DNA from 3 places in the Herbaspirillum sp. C7C8 genome. Region 2 is predicted to be linked to each of the others. Evidence: predicted binding sites of a transcription regulator. Region 2 holds the regulator's gene; each other region holds the start of a gene.
The links. Region 2 encodes LexA, which represses DNA repair genes until DNA is damaged. Its sites were predicted from a motif close to ACTGTATNNNNATACAGT; they were not measured.

Region 1 (5,039 bases), on a different contig from region 2:
GATGGCCTTCAGTTCGGGGTTCTTCAGCATGATCTTGAAGGCTTCGGTGACCTTCTCGGTGGTGGCACCGCCGCCCACGTCCAGGAAGTTGGCCGGCTCGCCGCCGAACAGCTTGATGGTATCCATGGTGGCCATGGCCAGGCCGGCGCCGTTGACCAGGCAGCCGATGTTGCCGTCCAGGGAGATGTAGGCCAGATCGAACTTGGAGGCTTCGACTTCAGCCGGATCTTCTTCGTCCAGGTCGCGGTAGGCGACGATTTCCGGGTGGCGGAACAGGGCGTTGGAGTCGAAGTTGAACTTGGCGTCCAGGGCGATGACCTTGCCGTCGCCGGTCAGGATCAGGGGGTTGATTTCAGCCAGGGAAGCGTCGGTTTCCCAGTAGGCCTTGTACAGACCTTGCAGGTTCTGGCGGGCAGCCGGGATCGATTCGGCAGGCACGCCGATCTTGGCGGCCACGTCGTCGGCTTGCGCGTCGGTGAGGCCATCGATCGGATCGATGATGACGTTGTGGATCTTTTCCGGGTTGCTGTGGGCGACTTCTTCAATGTCCATGCCGCCTTCGCTGGAGGCCATCAGCACGACCTTTTGCGAAACGCGGTCGGTCACCAGGGAAACGTACAGTTCCTTCTTGATGTCAGCGCCTTCTTCGATCAGCAGGCGACGGACCTTCTGGCCTTCAGGGCCAGTCTGGTGGGTGATCAGCTGCATGCCCATGATCTGGTTGGCGTATTCCTTGACCTGCTCGATGGACTTGGCCACCTTCACGCCACCGCCCTTGCCGCGACCGCCTGCATGGATCTGGGCCTTGACGACCCACACCGGGCCGCCGAGCTTCTGGGCTGCCGCTTCGACTTCGTCGACCGACATGCAAGGAATGCCGCGCGGCACGGTTACGCCGAACTGGCGCAGGATTTCTTTACCCTGATACTCATGGATTTTCATGGGAGCTTCCCTTTAGACACTGAATGAATGAAACTTGCCGGATTGAAATTCGGTAGCCGGCATCGAGCCGGCCGACCAGAAAGCAGACTGCAACCCGCAGGCGGGTGTCGCATCCGTTGCCGGATGGAGTCGGGCGCAGGCGTGAGCTGCGCGGGTTGCGAGTGAATTCGTAGAATTGGGCATGTTCATGCCGTCTGCTTTAGTTGGTCTGATATTCGAAACACGCCAGCTTGCGCCGAAGCGTTCGCATTATCCATTCCTGCTCCTGACGTGGGCCTTGCACCGTTGCGCCGTTTTAACGAACCGGCAACATGCAGTATCTCCTCAGGCTTGCGCGCCGCAGCAAAAACTTCCGAATTCTAGCACACGCCACGCAGCCTGTTGGCTGGTAGCGCTATCAGCAACTGCAAAGCCGCTGGATTACCATGTGACGGGATCAGGACGGGCTGTCCTGGCGGATTTTGTGAGAACAACGGGAAAGCTGTACCGAGCAGGTCTATCCTGCTATTGGAGCTGTCAGAGGGCGTCTTCATCATCCGCCCAGGCCTTCTGGAAGGCTTCGCGGATGCTGCGATGGGAAAAGCCGCGCTGCTGCAAGAAACGCATCTGTTTCGCCCGGGTTTCGGCATCCGCTGGGGGGGCGTCATACTTGCGGCGCAACACCTGCGCGGCACGCTCGCCCTCGCCTGCCGCCAGATCAGCCTTCAATTCGGCAATGGCTTCACCTTCGATGCCGTGACCATGAAGCTCGGAAAAGATGCGCTGATTGCCGTAACGCGCCGAGCGACGATGCACCAGCGATTCGGAAAAACGTTCCTGGGAGAGAAAACGGGATTGCTCCAGCCATTGCAGGAGGGCTTCGATGTCATCGCCCTCTTGCGCGTAAGGGGCAAGCTTACGCGCAAGTTCCAGGCGACTATGCTCACGTGAAGAGAGATATTTGAGCGCCCGTGCTTTCAGGCTGATCGGGGGTCTTGGCATGTTGCGAACTTGCAGTACTGCGGTATTGCCTCTCTCCGAGACCGCCAACACGGCGCGGCACAGAGAGATCAACAAGCACCATCACGGCCTCCAAGGCTCAGGCAAACCCTGTCGCCGCGATAGCGCTTGAATCCTTTAGGCGGGGACTCAGGAAGCCTTGGCTTCCGCTTCGCCACCGGCCAGTTCCGGCACGCCCAGGGCGACGCGGACCTTGTTCTCGATCTCGCGGGCCAGTTCCGGATGTTCCTTGAGATAGTTGCGGGCGTTGTCCTTGCCCTGGCCGATACGTTCGCCGTTATAGCTGTACCAGGCGCCGGACTTCTCGACTACCTTGTGCTCGGAACCCAGGTCCAGAATTTCGCCTTCGCGGGAAGTGCCTTCGCCATACAGGATGTCGAAGTGGGCTTCGCGGAACGGCGGCGCGACCTTGTTCTTGACGACCTTGACCTTGGTTTCGCTGCCGATGACTTCGTCACCCGACTTGATCGACCCGGTGCGGCGGATATCCAGGCGCACGGAGGCGTAGAACTTCAGCGCATTGCCGCCGGTGGTGGTTTCCGGGTTGCCGAACATGACGCCAATCTTCATGCGGATCTGGTTGATGAAGATGACAGTGGTGTTGGTACGGTTGATGCTACCGGTCAGCTTGCGCAGCGCCTGCGACATCAGGCGGGCCTGCAGGCCGGGCAGGGAATCGCCCATGTCGCCTTCGATTTCAGCCTTGGGGGTCAGCGCGGCCACGGAGTCGACCACGATCAGATCCACGGCACCCGAACGCACCAGGGCGTCGCAGATTTCCAGGGCCTGTTCGCCGGTATCTGGCTGCGAAATCAGCAGGTCGTTCAGGTTCACGCCCAGCTTCTGGGCGTAGGTGACGTCGAGGGCGTGCTCGGCGTCGATGAAGGCGCAGGTACCGCCCAGCTTCTGCATCTCGGCGATCGACTGCAGGGTCAGGGTGGTCTTGCCGGAGGATTCCGGACCGTAGATCTCGATGACCCGGCCACGCGGCAGGCCACCGATGCCCAGGGCGATGTCCAGGCCCAGGGAGCCGGTGGAAACGGCCTGGATTTCCTCGGCGATGACGCCGTCTTCCATGCGCATCACCGAGCCCTTGCCAAACTGCTTTTCAATCTGTGCCAACGCGGCGGCCAGCGCCTTGCTCTTTTCAGAGTTGTTCGCAGCTTTTTTGTCGTCCATAAATCTCTCTCGGCAAAATGTCGTGAAGACGGGTGTCAGGGGGAGGTCTTGCTGATAGGTCTTGCTGATGTTGCTCGGCGGCAGTGGATGACCGCCCCGATAGAGCGATACTGTATAAAAAAACAGTGCCCGGTGCAAGCCTTTTTCTCGGCTCTCGATTCATCCCGAGGCGAAAACCACAATTATACGAGAGCCCGCCCAGCCAAAAACTTCATAAATCGCAGAGGAATGATGCGTGGAAGGAAAAAAAGCGGCACACTCGCGCATTGGTAGGAATAATTGGTCAGCCGAGGTCAACTGGCATGCAATCGTCGTCATCGTGCACGATATTGCGCTGCGGCAATCATGCTGCCCCGGCTTTCCGCAATCCCGAACAGATCGTCTCACAGATCGCTTTACAGAACGTTCTCATGAGTTTAGTGCCTTTCAGCCATATCAGCGCCCTGCGCTGCCTGGTCATCGACGACATGCCGACGATGCGCCAGAACATCCGCATGCACCTCGGGCAGCTTGGCGTGACCAAGGTCGACCAGGCCGCCACGCCCGACGAAGCGATCCGCTTCGTGCAATCCGGTACCTATGACCTGATCATCTGCGACTACAACCTCAACAAGGAAAGCAACGGCCAGCAGTTGCTGGAGTTCTTCCGTACGCAGAACATGCTCTCGCCGACCTGCATGTTCATCATGGTGACCGCCGAGAGCGGCTACAACCTGGTAGCCAGCGCAGCCGAGTTCCAGCCCGACGCCTACATGTTGAAGCCGCTGACGGCCAGCCGCATCGCCGAGCGCGTGGACCGCCTGCTGGAAAAGCAGCACGCCATGCTGCCGGTGACCGAGAAGATGAAGCGCAAGGACTTCGCCGGTGCCATCCTCGAATGCGACAGCGTGCTCAAGGCTGCGCCCAAGTGGATCGTGGAAATCATGAAGACCAAGGGCACGCTCTTGATCGAGCAGCGCCGCATCGACGAGGCGCGCGAGGTCTACAAGCAGGCCCTGGCCATGCGCGACGACCTGGTGTGGGCCAAGATCGGACTGGCCCGCTGCAATATCGTGGCCGGCCAGATGGATGATGCGCGCGTGATCGTGGAGGACGTGCTGGCGCAGAACAAGCAGTTCATCGCCGCCTACGACCTGCTGGCGCAGATCGACGAAGCCCAGGGCAACCAGGAAGGCGCGCTGGAGGCGCTGACCAAGTCCTCCGAGATCATTCCCTCGGCGCGCCGCAGTCGGCTGGTAGGCGACGTGGCCTACCGCAGCGGCCACCTGGATCAGGCGCGCGAAGCCTATGACCGCGTCCTCAAGCACACCAAGGGTTCGCTCACGGCACAGCCGACCGACCTGCTCTCGCTGGCCCAGGTCCACATCGACAGCGGCGATCCCGATGCCGCCCTGCGTCTGCTGGAAAGCGCGCCACGTCGCTACGAGGAATCCAACATCTTCGTCTCCGCCCAGGCCGCAGTGCAAGCCCAGGCCTACGTTCAGTTGGGGGATACCATTTCGGCCCAGCAGGCCTTCGAGACGGCCCGCCAGGCCGCCGGCAAGGAAGCCTCGGATACCGCCACCCTGGCCCTGGCCAAGGCCGCCTTCTCGATGGGCAAGGACGAGGAAGGCGCCAAGCTGATCGCCGAGGCAGTCAAGTCCGACCACGAGAACAAGACCCTGCAGATGCTGGCGCGCAAGGTGCTGGCCGATACCGGTCGCGCCAACCTGGCCGAGGAACTCATCGACGGTGCCGTCAAGCAGTGCATGAGCATCATCGCCGAAGCCAATGCCTTGATGCGCAGCGCCAAGCCCGACGAGTCGCTGGCCAAGCTGGAGGAAGCGCTGGCCAGCATGCCCGAGAACACCGGCGTGCTGCTGGCCTCGGCCCAGTTGCACCTGCTCTGGATGAGCCAGCGCGGCTGGAACGAAGACTAT
Region 2 (5,039 bases):
TTGTCCAGGGCAGCCTTGGCCGAGGTGTAGGTGGTTTGAGCAGCGCTCACGCCGGAGGTGTCGCCCAGACCGATCAGACCCTTGGCGCTGGTGCCGATGACGTCGGCCATGGTGCCGTTGTTGGACAGGTCATCCAGAGTGATGGTGATCTGGTCGTTGAGCTTGTTGTCCGACACGTTGGCGCCGACCTGGAAGGACAGGGTCAGCGAAGCCTTGACGTTGGCCGACGAAGAGCCCACGCCAGCCGAAGCACCTTGACCGACACCGGTGAACAGGTTCTGGCCGTTGAAGCTGGTGCCGTTCAGAACGCGGAACACTTCCTGCGACAGCTGGGTATATTCGTCGTTGAGGGTCTTGCGGTCTTGTGCGCTGTTGGTGCCGTTGGCAGCCTGCACAGCCAACTCACGCATACGTTGCAGGTTGTCGCCGACGGTCGACAGAGCGCCTTCAGCGGTCTGCGCCATCGAGATGCCGTCGTTGGCGTTACGCTGTGCAACTGCCAGGCCCTTGATCTGGGCGTTCATGCGGTCGGCAATGGCCAGACCGGCGGCGTCGTCCTTGGCGCTGTTGACGCGCAGGCCCGACGACAGACGTTGGATCGAGGTGTTCAGCGACGCTTGCGACGAATTCAGATTGCGCTGGGTGTTGAGCGACGCAATGTTGGTATTAATGACTGCTGCCATGTTAATTCTCCTAAGATTTGAGACCGATGATCCGAGTTTCAGTGCTTAACTTTGGTCTTCTACCCATGAGCCCCAGGCGTTTCAACCGCTGTTGATTGCTTTATCGGGCAGTCTTGGAAAAAGTTTAGGGTTTGCTGCAAAAAAATCTTTTTCAAGGCTTTCCGACCTAAAACTACGTGCTTTGAAACTCCAAGCACATGTTTTTCGACGGCACTTCAGAAAACTTTAGCGATTTTTTGTTGAAACTGAGAAATTTTGTCCGCCGCTGACAAAAAGCCCCGCTGGTGCTGCGCACAAAGCGGGGCGGTCTCTGGAGAAGGGCGTCTTATCCCTGCATTTTTTTCTGTTGCAAGATGACCAATTCGTCGGCAAGCCGGGTCAGGACCGAGTCCCAGTCACTGATGGCGGGCTGGCGGAACAGGCGCATGCTCGGATACCAAGGGGAGTCGTCGCGATTCTGGAGCCAGCGCCAATCCGGTACATGTGGCACCAGGGCCCAGGTCGGATGGCCCAGGGCACCGGCCAGGTGAACCACGGAGGTGTCGACGCTGATCATCAGGTCCATATTGTGGATGGCTGCGGCGGTATCGGCGAAGTCCGTGCACAGATCGCCCAGGTTGTGAACCTTCTGGTCTGGCGGCAGGGTGCGCAGCCCTTCAGTGGGCTTGCCTTTCTGTAAAGAGTAGAACTCGATGTTCGGCAGGCTGAACAATCTGGCAAATTTGTTCAGGCTGATGGAGCGATGGCGGTCGTTGCCGTGTTCCGGATTGCCGGCCCAGACTACGCCCACACGCAGCTTGCCGGGTGCCGCGCCGCCCATGGCGGCGATGCGCTCGCGCCAGACCTCGACCAGGGCCGGATCGGCTGCCAGATAGCTCGGGAATGCCGGGATGTCTTCCACCGTATCGGTTCCCAGTGCGTAGGGCAGGCTCATGAGCACATAGGCGCAGTCGCAGGGTGGCAGCGGATCGCTTTCGCGGATGAGCGTGATTTCCGGTGTGAAGGACTGGAACAGCCGGTACAGAGGATTCTTGACGTGCAGCGCCACCCGCGCGCCCTGTGCGACCAGCAGCCGGACATAACGGAGGAACTGGATGCTGTCGCCGAAGCCTTGCTCGTGCATCAGGAGGATGTACTTCCCGGCCAGCGAGGACTTTCCATCCCATTTCGGGATGATGCCGAAGAGCTTGTGGATCAACTTGTAGACATGGGCGCGCTCGCGCGTGACCAGACGGCTTTCGTGGCAGGCCCAGCCTTCCTTGAGTTCGCCGTGCAGCAACAGGCTCAAGGCCAGGTTGTGTTGCGCCGTCGGATAGTTGGGGCGCAGCGTCAATGCCTTGCGGAAGTTGGCTACGGCCTCATGGGTGTCGCCGTGATCATGCAGGACCGCGCCCATGTTGTTGTAAGTCAGCGCCTGCCTGGGATCCAGTTCGAGGGCCTTGTTGAAGAGCTGCATGGCATCCTCGAAGCGGTCCTGGGTCGCAAAGAGGCTGGAAGCAAGGCGGATGTAGCTGTTGGGATCCCTGGGGGCAATCTCGATGATGCGTTGCAGGTGCTCGTGCGCTTCGCTGATTTTCTCCAGTTTCAGATAGGCATCGGCGATCTTGATCTGGGCATAGGTGTCTTGAGGGTCGAGCAGGATGGCCGTCTTGAGCGATTCCAGTGCTTCCTTGTACATCTCCATGCCGTAAAACGCCTCGCCCAAGGCGGTATGTCCGGGTGCGAAACTGATGTCCAGTTCCAGCGATTTGAGAATCGTGGCCACCGCCTCCTGGTAGCGTTTGGCCTCGACCAGGGCGCGACCGAGGTGGGACAGGGGGCCGGGGGCATCCGGCTCCCGTTTGACCGCGTCCTCGAAGTAGGCAATGGAGGCTTCCGGGTCATTCTTTTCGTGCAGCGCATTGGCCAGGCCGATGCGTGCTGCCCGGTTTTCCCGGTCCAGCGAGATGGCCTGCTCGTACAGCTTGATGGCCTCGTCCACCCGGTCCTGTGCCAGCACGGCGGCGGCCAGGTTGCTGAGGTATTCGGCATTGGCGGGATCGGCCGCAAAGGCCTTGCGCAAATAGTGCTCAGCCTCCGGGTGCAGGCCCTCCTGGGTGGCGATCAGGCCGCGCGCGTGATTGGCAAAGACCAGTTCAGGGTCGCGTTTGAGAACGGCCACGCAGATGGCCTTGGCTTGTTCGGTCTGGCGACTGTCCAGCAGATCGAGACTCTTGCGGACATCCAGCAGATCCTGCAGGTTGGCCTTGGCGGCGGCCGGGGCCGGAACGGGTTTGCCGTGCTTGTTGCTGCTCTTGCGCGTCGACATCGAAAGGGGTCCTCTTGGTTGGGCGCATCGCTGGCGCCGGACATAGCTATCCAGCAGACATGATATGCGCAACCCGTCACTTGCGAAGAGCTGAATAGAAAGCAAAAAACCTCCGTTTTAGGCGGAGGTTGATGCAGCAAGAGACGGCGCGCAGCCTGCTGGAGCGGCTTGCGGCCTGCTCGCCTGGTGCGGGGTGGTGGGCCGCCCCGGGCTCAGTTCCAGCTGCGCAGCAATCCGACGGCCAGTCCTTCGAGGGCGAACTGGTCTTCTTCCGGCTTGACGATGATGGGTTCGAATTCCGGATTCTCGGGGAAGAGGGTGATGACGCTGCCGGTCTTCTGATAGCGCTTGACCGTGACTTCATCGGCCAGGCGGGCCACCACGATCTGGCCGTTGCGCGCCTGATCGGCGCGGCGCACTGCCAGCAGATCGCCGTCGAGGATGCCGGCGTCGCGCATGGACATGCCGCGCACCTTGAGCAGGTAATCCGGCTTGGCCGGGAACATGGCCGGGTCGACCTGGTAGGTCTTTTCCACATGTTCCTGGGCGAGGATGGGCGAACCCGCCGCCACCCGTCCGATCAGTGGCAGGCTCAGCTGCATCAGCGCCGGATGGGGCAGGGCCATTTGTCGTGCTGCCACGGATCCTGGGAGTGCGCCGGACTCGCGCAGGCGGATGCCGCGCGAGGTGCCGGGAGAAATCTCGATGGCCCCCTTGCGGGCCAGGGCCTGCAGATGCTCTTCGGCCGCATTGGCGGAGCGAAAGCCCAATTCGGCGGCGATCTCTGCGCGCGTGGGAGGGAAGCCGGTGTTCTCGATGGCGTTCTTGATCAGGTTCAGGATCTGTTCCTGGCGCGCAGTCAGTTTGAGCATGGGGGTGGCCTTTCTCGGAGGGAAGGCTGTCTGGATGAACAGTCTGTATTTTTATACAGGTACAATCCTTGTGTCAACGGCAACATGCACTTTGCGAGGCGGAAAAGGCAATCTTTCTCCTGCATATATATAGGCAGACACATGAGATTTGATGCCGCCAAGTCGGAAAGTGTGGCGCGCTGACCGCTCGATCTCACCGCCGGGGCGGCGTTTGTGGGCTCCGACATTGCCCTGGTGGGCGAAAGCTAGTATGATCTCTGGTTTTCTTCTTCCCACACCCGTCTTGACGCCGGGGTGGGCGTCTTCAATAAGTCCATAAGGAGTCTACATGCGTCATTATGAAATCGTATTTATCGTCCACCCGGACCAAAGCGAGCAAGTGCCGGCGATGATCGAGCGTTACAAGGGCATCGTCACCACCCGCGGCGGCAAGGTCCACCGTGTCGAAGATTGGGGCCGTCGTCAACTGGCCTACCAGATCCAGAAGCTGGCCAAGGCTCACTACGTCTGCCTGAACATCGAAGTCGACAGCGAAACGCTGGCTGAAATCGAAACCGGCTTCAAGTTCAACGACGCCGTCCTGCGCCACCTGACCGTCAAGATGAAGAAGGCCGAAACCGGTCCTTCCCCCATCCTGAAGGCAGTGCAGAAGGAAGACGCGGCCAAGAGCCGTACCGAAGCACCGGCAGCTTAAGCGCTGCGAACATCGCGGAGAGTGAACCAGTTTCAAGTCATCGCCAGCCTGGCAGAACGTGATGTTTTACGTTACACGCCGGCCGGTATCCCGATTGTCACTGCCAGGTTGCAGCATCAGTCGGAACAGATGGAAGCTGGCATGCAGCGTCAGGTCGAATTCGAGATCGCAGCGCTGGCAGCAGGAGAAATCTCCGGTGCGCTCAACAGGGCAGCGCTGGGGGAGGTCTTCCGGTTCACCGGCTTTCTGGCCCGCAGGAATCGCAACAGCAAGAGTGTCGTGTTTCATATCGTTGATTTTGGCCCGGTCGCGTCGGATTGAAGACGCAAGGTAGCCAAACAGACCTTACCCAATTTTTAGATACAGGAGCCAACCATGGCATTCGGTAAAAAGTTCGATAAAAGCAAGCTGAAAAACAAGCGTCAACAGCAAAACCCGCTGTTCAAGCGCAAGAAATTCTGCCGTTTCACCGCCGCTGGCGT
Region 3 (5,039 bases), on a different contig from region 2:
CCAGGGTCATGGCGGCCAGGGGATGGGCCGGATTTTCCTGGAGGGCCGTGAAACGAAAGCTGCTGCCGATGAGCAGCTTGAAATCCTTGGCCTTGCCGCGTTCGAACTGCTCAATCCAGGCGGCATGGGCGCGCACCACACCCGCCATGCTGCATTCATCGGTGATGGCCAGGGCACGGTAGCCCAGCTCGATGGCGCGTTCTACCAGTTCCTGCGCATGCGAGGCGCCGTGCAGGAAGCTGAAGTTGGTGCGGCAATACAGTTCGGCATAGTCGGGCAGAGCGGTTTGCATGCGTTTCTCCTAGCCAAACAAGCCGTGCAGGAACCACTGCGGTTCTTCATCGGACCACTCGCCGCCACGCCACTGGCGGAAGATCCAGTAATAGGCGTGGCCGGCATCGCGCGCCGTGAAGTAGTCGCGCGTCAGGGGCCGGCCTTCCCACCAGCCGGCTTCGATGCGTTCGGGCGGCGAGGTGAATTCCAGTGCACTCCGATAGAAGGGCTTGTGCTGCTGTACCCGCAGCGGCAGGGGTTCCTGCAGCAGCCACAGCGGGCGTGGCGGCAGCCGTGCCGGATCGCTGCCCAAGGGCGCGGGCAGGCTGGCGGCGGACTGCATCACGCTGCACCAGCGGTTGGCGATCTCGGGCCGGTGATCGGCGCGTGGCGCGGCCTGCTGTACCTTGTCCGCGCCCAGCCGCGCTACCAGCAGCTCCAGCAGGCGCTGGTGATCCTCGGCACTGCCGCCGGGCTCGGGGAAGAGCATCTCGCTGGCGGCTTGCCGGCTTTCCAGTTCATCGGCGGCCAGGCCCAGGGCGATGGCCGGGGCGGGCAGTAAGGAGCGGGCCAGTTTTTCCTTGACCAGGGTGTGCAGATGGTCTTCCTGCCAGGCCGGTACCGATAGCGCCACCTGCAATTCGGTAGGAGGGACCGCCTGGCGTCCGCGTTCATGTTCCAGCCACAGACGCAGTTTCTTGATGGCCAGCTGACGCGCGGCCAGCCAGCCGGCCAGTTGCGCCAGCAAACCCTGGGCATAGGCGACCAGGACGTCGGTCTGCTCGATGCGGTCCGGCAGCTCCACCCGGGCCTGGAAGCTGGGTGGAGCCACGATCCAGTCATGGACTTCGGGGGCAGCGCCATAGGCCCGGTCCAGCATGAGCAGCAGGTCCTTGCCGCAGCGGCGCTGCAATCCGGCGCGGGGCAGGCGCCGCACCTGGCCGAGCTGGCGGCAGCCCAGTCCGTGCAGCCATTCCAGATGGGGGAGCGCAGCGCTGAGCAGTACTACCGGCAGCCGGTCCAGGCGCCGTTGCAGGGATGTCGGGCCCAGGGTGCGCACGTAGCCGTAGCTTGCCAGCAGCCAGGCCCCGGTCGCCGTGACGGCGCAGGACAGGATGGCCGACAGGCCCAGCCGGGCGATGGTCACGCGGATCTTGCGGCACAAGGCGCGGATGCCGCCGAACAGGCGCAGGCTGGCGCCCACCTCCAGCAGGATGCACGCCTCTGCGGCCAGCGTGACCTGGGGCGTGTATTGCAGCAGGGCCAGGGCGGCCTGCTGCAGCGTGGTGTCTTCGCGCAAGGTGTCTCGCTCGTGCAGATGGGCCTCGGGGGCCAGCAATTGCACGCCGCCACGCCGCATCCCTTCCTGCACGCCCAGCCCCCGCGCCGGCGCTGTCAGCGCGGTCACGCGGTCGCGCTCGAAGACCACGGCGGGGGCCTCATCCAGCCAGTTCGGACGGAAGACTTCCAGCGGCAGCAGTGGCAGGTGTACGGCGATCCACAGGGGAGACATGGCGTTGCAGATTCGGTGAAGGCAGCAAAGGGAGAAACAGGCTCTGTTCGCGCAGGGGGCCGCGACGCTTGAGAAAACCGATCTCCAGTCCGTCACGCGCCGACTTGAGCGTCAGCCGCAGGGGCGCGGGTGAAGGTTCGCGGGCGCAGGACAGGGGCCGCAGCATGAAGAACAGGGTCTGCCCGGCCTGGGCCGCCCCATGCAGGCGCCGCAGCAGGTCGTGGTCGCCCTTGCGCAGGCGCGGCTGCCACATCAGCAGGGCCTGGCAACTGTCGGCCCGCAGCACCTGCTCGGCGGCCCAGCAGGCATCGGCCGCATGAGCGGCCTGCAACTGCAGCAGCCGTGCGGCCTCCACCCCCATCTGCGCCCAGCCGGGCGCATTGATCGGGTGCGGCGCCTGCAGCAGCACAATGCGCTGCGCGCGCGTCCGGTGCTGGTCACTGGTCGGTGGACGCGCCAGCACCGGGCGCAACAGGCGCAGTTCGCCGATGCCGTCCTGCGGCAACAGCAACTCGATCAATACGCCGGGTGGCCAGCCACGTTCGGGCAGTTCGGCATCGAGCGCTTCAAAACCGCTGGAGATCCCGCGCGCACCTCCTCTTGCCAGCTGGGAGGCCAGCCAGAGCGAAGGGTGGATGATTTCCGGAGTGCGAACCGGAGAGGCGGATGTCAACATGAAATGAACGGGAGGACGCTGAATGCAGGAAAAACAAATGACTGTATAAATATACAGTAAAATTTTTGAGGTGTGACAAAAACTGTCTTCACGTCATGAGCCATCAGGAAAATGAAATTTGCTTCAGGCAATCTCTGCAAATGTCATCAATCCCGAAGATCGATATCCAAAACACAAGCTCATCTTCAAGTTTTCCTACATGTCTGACGGCCATTGCTGACATGGGCTGGGGAGCTCTTCCGATAGTGAGTATCGGTGAGGCTTTTTACACTGCAGACGTGGACAAGAAGTTGGGTTGCCACCCACATGCTCGCGCAGGGCAGTAGGGCGGGTGGATGGCAAATGTCTGCTCCATTCGATCCATTCGATCATCCAAGACAAGGAGTCACACATGGCAAATTCAGAGAATCCGGGCAACAGCAATCGCGGCTTTGCCGCCATGGACAAGGAGAAACAGCGTCAGATCGCCAGCATGGGAGGCAAGGCTGCCCATGCCAAGGGGGCGGCGCATGAGTTCAGCTCGGCCGAAGCCCGGGAAGCCGGACGCAAGGGTGGCCTGAACAGCCATGGTCGCAAGAACGCTGCAGCGGCAGCGGCGGCAGCGCAGAATGGCAGTAGCGGCAACGGCGCCGCGAGCTCTGCTCCAGCGCAGATGCACCAGAGCACACCGCAAGAGGGCAATGGCGCCCTCCAGCAACCCCAGCAGTCGGACAGCACCCCGCAGCAGCAAGGCTGAAAGGAAAGAACCCGGCCGCCTCAGGCAGCGGGCGCAGTACGGTGCAGAACATCAAAAAATATCAAAAAATATCAAGAACAGGGCCCAGGCTCGTACCGTCAGTGCAAGAAGCTGATAACAAGAAAACGAAAGGCGCGGACAGCGCCTTTTTTGTTGTTTCTGCCCGCAGAGGGCCGGTTGCGCCTCAGTGCCGCGCCAGATCATCCATCATCGGCACCAGCGCCAGCAGGAACAGCCCGGCCGCCAGCGGCATGGTCGCCACGAAACCCAGGGCCTTGAAACCGAAGGCCCCGGTCACGCCCCCCAGGAAGAACATCAGCAGCAACGAGGACAGCAGCATGAACTTGCGTCGTGCGCCGGGCACGGGATCTTCCGCCATCGCTTCGCCGGGCTGGCGCGGCGCCAGGGTCCAGTAGCACATCTTGCCGATCTCGATGCCGATGTCGGTCACCAGCCCCGTGACGTGGGTGGTGCGAATCTCCGAGCGGGAGATCTTGCTGATCATGGCATTTTGCAGGCCCATCACGAAACACAACAGGGCCGCCGTGACCGGCACGAACAGCAAGCGGTGATTCTCCAGGTTGGAACCCAGGATGCCGAAGCACAGCAACAGCATCGCCTCCAGCATCAGCGGCATGGCATATTCGCTGTGCAGGCCACGGCGCCTTGCCCAGTTGATCATGACCGCCGAACAGGCCGCCCCCAGCAGGAAGGACAGCAAGGCACTGGCGCCGGCCACCAGCAGCAGGGTTTCCCCCAGCACCAGGTTGTCGGCCAGCGAGGAGACAATGCCCGACATGTGAGACGTGTATTGGCCCACCGCGAGAAAGCCCCCGGCATTGACGGCGCCGGCGATGAAGGCCAGCGAGCGCCCCAGGTGGCGGTTGGAGAGGTCGGTGCGCGCCGGGCTGGTGAGGCGGCGCAGGTAATCGATGGGCATGACGGATCCAGACGTAGAGGCAAGCACACCAGGCGGCAGCATCCCCAGGTCGCCGGTTCGTCGCGCTCACGCTGGAGAGGGAGTCGCTTGTCTTCGCCCATTCCTGCGCAGATCGACGGTGGCGTCTTGCTGCCTTTGCCTTCAGTGTTTCTTATGCTGACAAGAATACTTCTTCCTGGCCCGATGCGGTGAAGGATGCAGCAATGCCTGACCTGAGTCAGGGGGGGCGGGTGTTGTTGTCGGGGGCGATGAACAAAAAAAAGACCGCCTGGGGGAGGCGGCCTGAGGGGGAGGGATATAAGACGCCGAGGATCGGGGGAATCTTCGGAGAATTTCTGCTTATGAAAACGACTCGTGGGGATAAACCGATGGGGGATGGACTGTATTCATGACATGACGGAGGGGGACGTTCATGTCGGAATGTGAGGTCCTCGGTTTCGAGTACGTTGAAGACATGGTAGCGGTGCGCTGCAAAAAAGAGCATCGGACAGTGCCCAATTAATGCGTAGGAAAACGCCTACACCGCAAGCGCTCCCATGCCGCCCAAAGCCGCACCGGCTCTAGCCATGGCCGATATTGACCTGGTGCATGTCGGCATTGCGCACCTCCGGCAGTTCGTAGTCGCCAGATGGCGACACTTGCGGCGCCGGACGCACCGGCGCTGCCGGCAGCGAAATTTCCGCCAGCGGTGATTTCAGCCGCTGCGCAAAAAGCGCTCATCGATTCTTACATCGGTCATTGGCGCTGTCTGATGCAAGCCGTTCCACTTCATGACTAAAGTGAAAGCATGACGGCCCGGCCCGGCGCGGGTCGCAAGCAGATTTCTCATCCATCCAGTAAAGGAGCCCTTCATGCAGCCTATCCAGATCCTTCATCCTCGCCTGCAAGCCCGTACCGGTCG

Region 1: a site for LexA is predicted at 3,230-3,247, ahead of recA (recombinase RecA). Genes of this name have one in related genera too.
Region 3: a site for LexA is predicted at 2,503-2,520, ahead of imuA (translesion DNA synthesis-associated protein ImuA). Genes of this name have one in related genera too.

What each region holds. Positions count from the first base shown of each region.
Region 1 is NZ_JABXGG010000007.1:169,144-174,182, forward strand. It holds gene sucC (ADP-forming succinate--CoA ligase subunit beta) at 1-942, opposite strand, end outside; gene recX (recombination regulator RecX) at 1,459-1,923, opposite strand; gene recA (recombinase RecA) at 2,071-3,120, opposite strand; gene HWE01_RS11075 (tetratricopeptide repeat-containing response regulator) at 3,531-5,039, shown strand, end outside.
Region 2 is NZ_JABXGG010000005.1:98,927-103,965, forward strand. It holds gene HWE01_RS08375 (flagellin N-terminal helical domain-containing protein) at 1-683, opposite strand, end outside; gene HWE01_RS08380 (tetratricopeptide repeat protein) at 1,009-2,991, opposite strand; gene lexA (transcriptional repressor LexA) at 3,204-3,863, opposite strand; gene rpsF (30S ribosomal protein S6) at 4,192-4,557, shown strand; gene priB (primosomal replication protein N) at 4,579-4,878, shown strand; gene rpsR (30S ribosomal protein S18) at 4,933-5,039, shown strand, end outside.
Region 3 is NZ_JABXGG010000026.1:8,276-13,314, reverse strand. It holds gene HWE01_RS21290 (error-prone DNA polymerase) at 1-292, opposite strand, end outside; gene HWE01_RS21285 (Y-family DNA polymerase) at 302-1,786, opposite strand; gene imuA (translesion DNA synthesis-associated protein ImuA) at 1,713-2,462, opposite strand; gene HWE01_RS21275 (KGG domain-containing protein) at 2,854-3,198, shown strand; gene HWE01_RS21270 (YoaK family protein) at 3,383-4,138, opposite strand; gene HWE01_RS21265 (DUF4142 domain-containing protein) at 4,990-5,039, shown strand, end outside.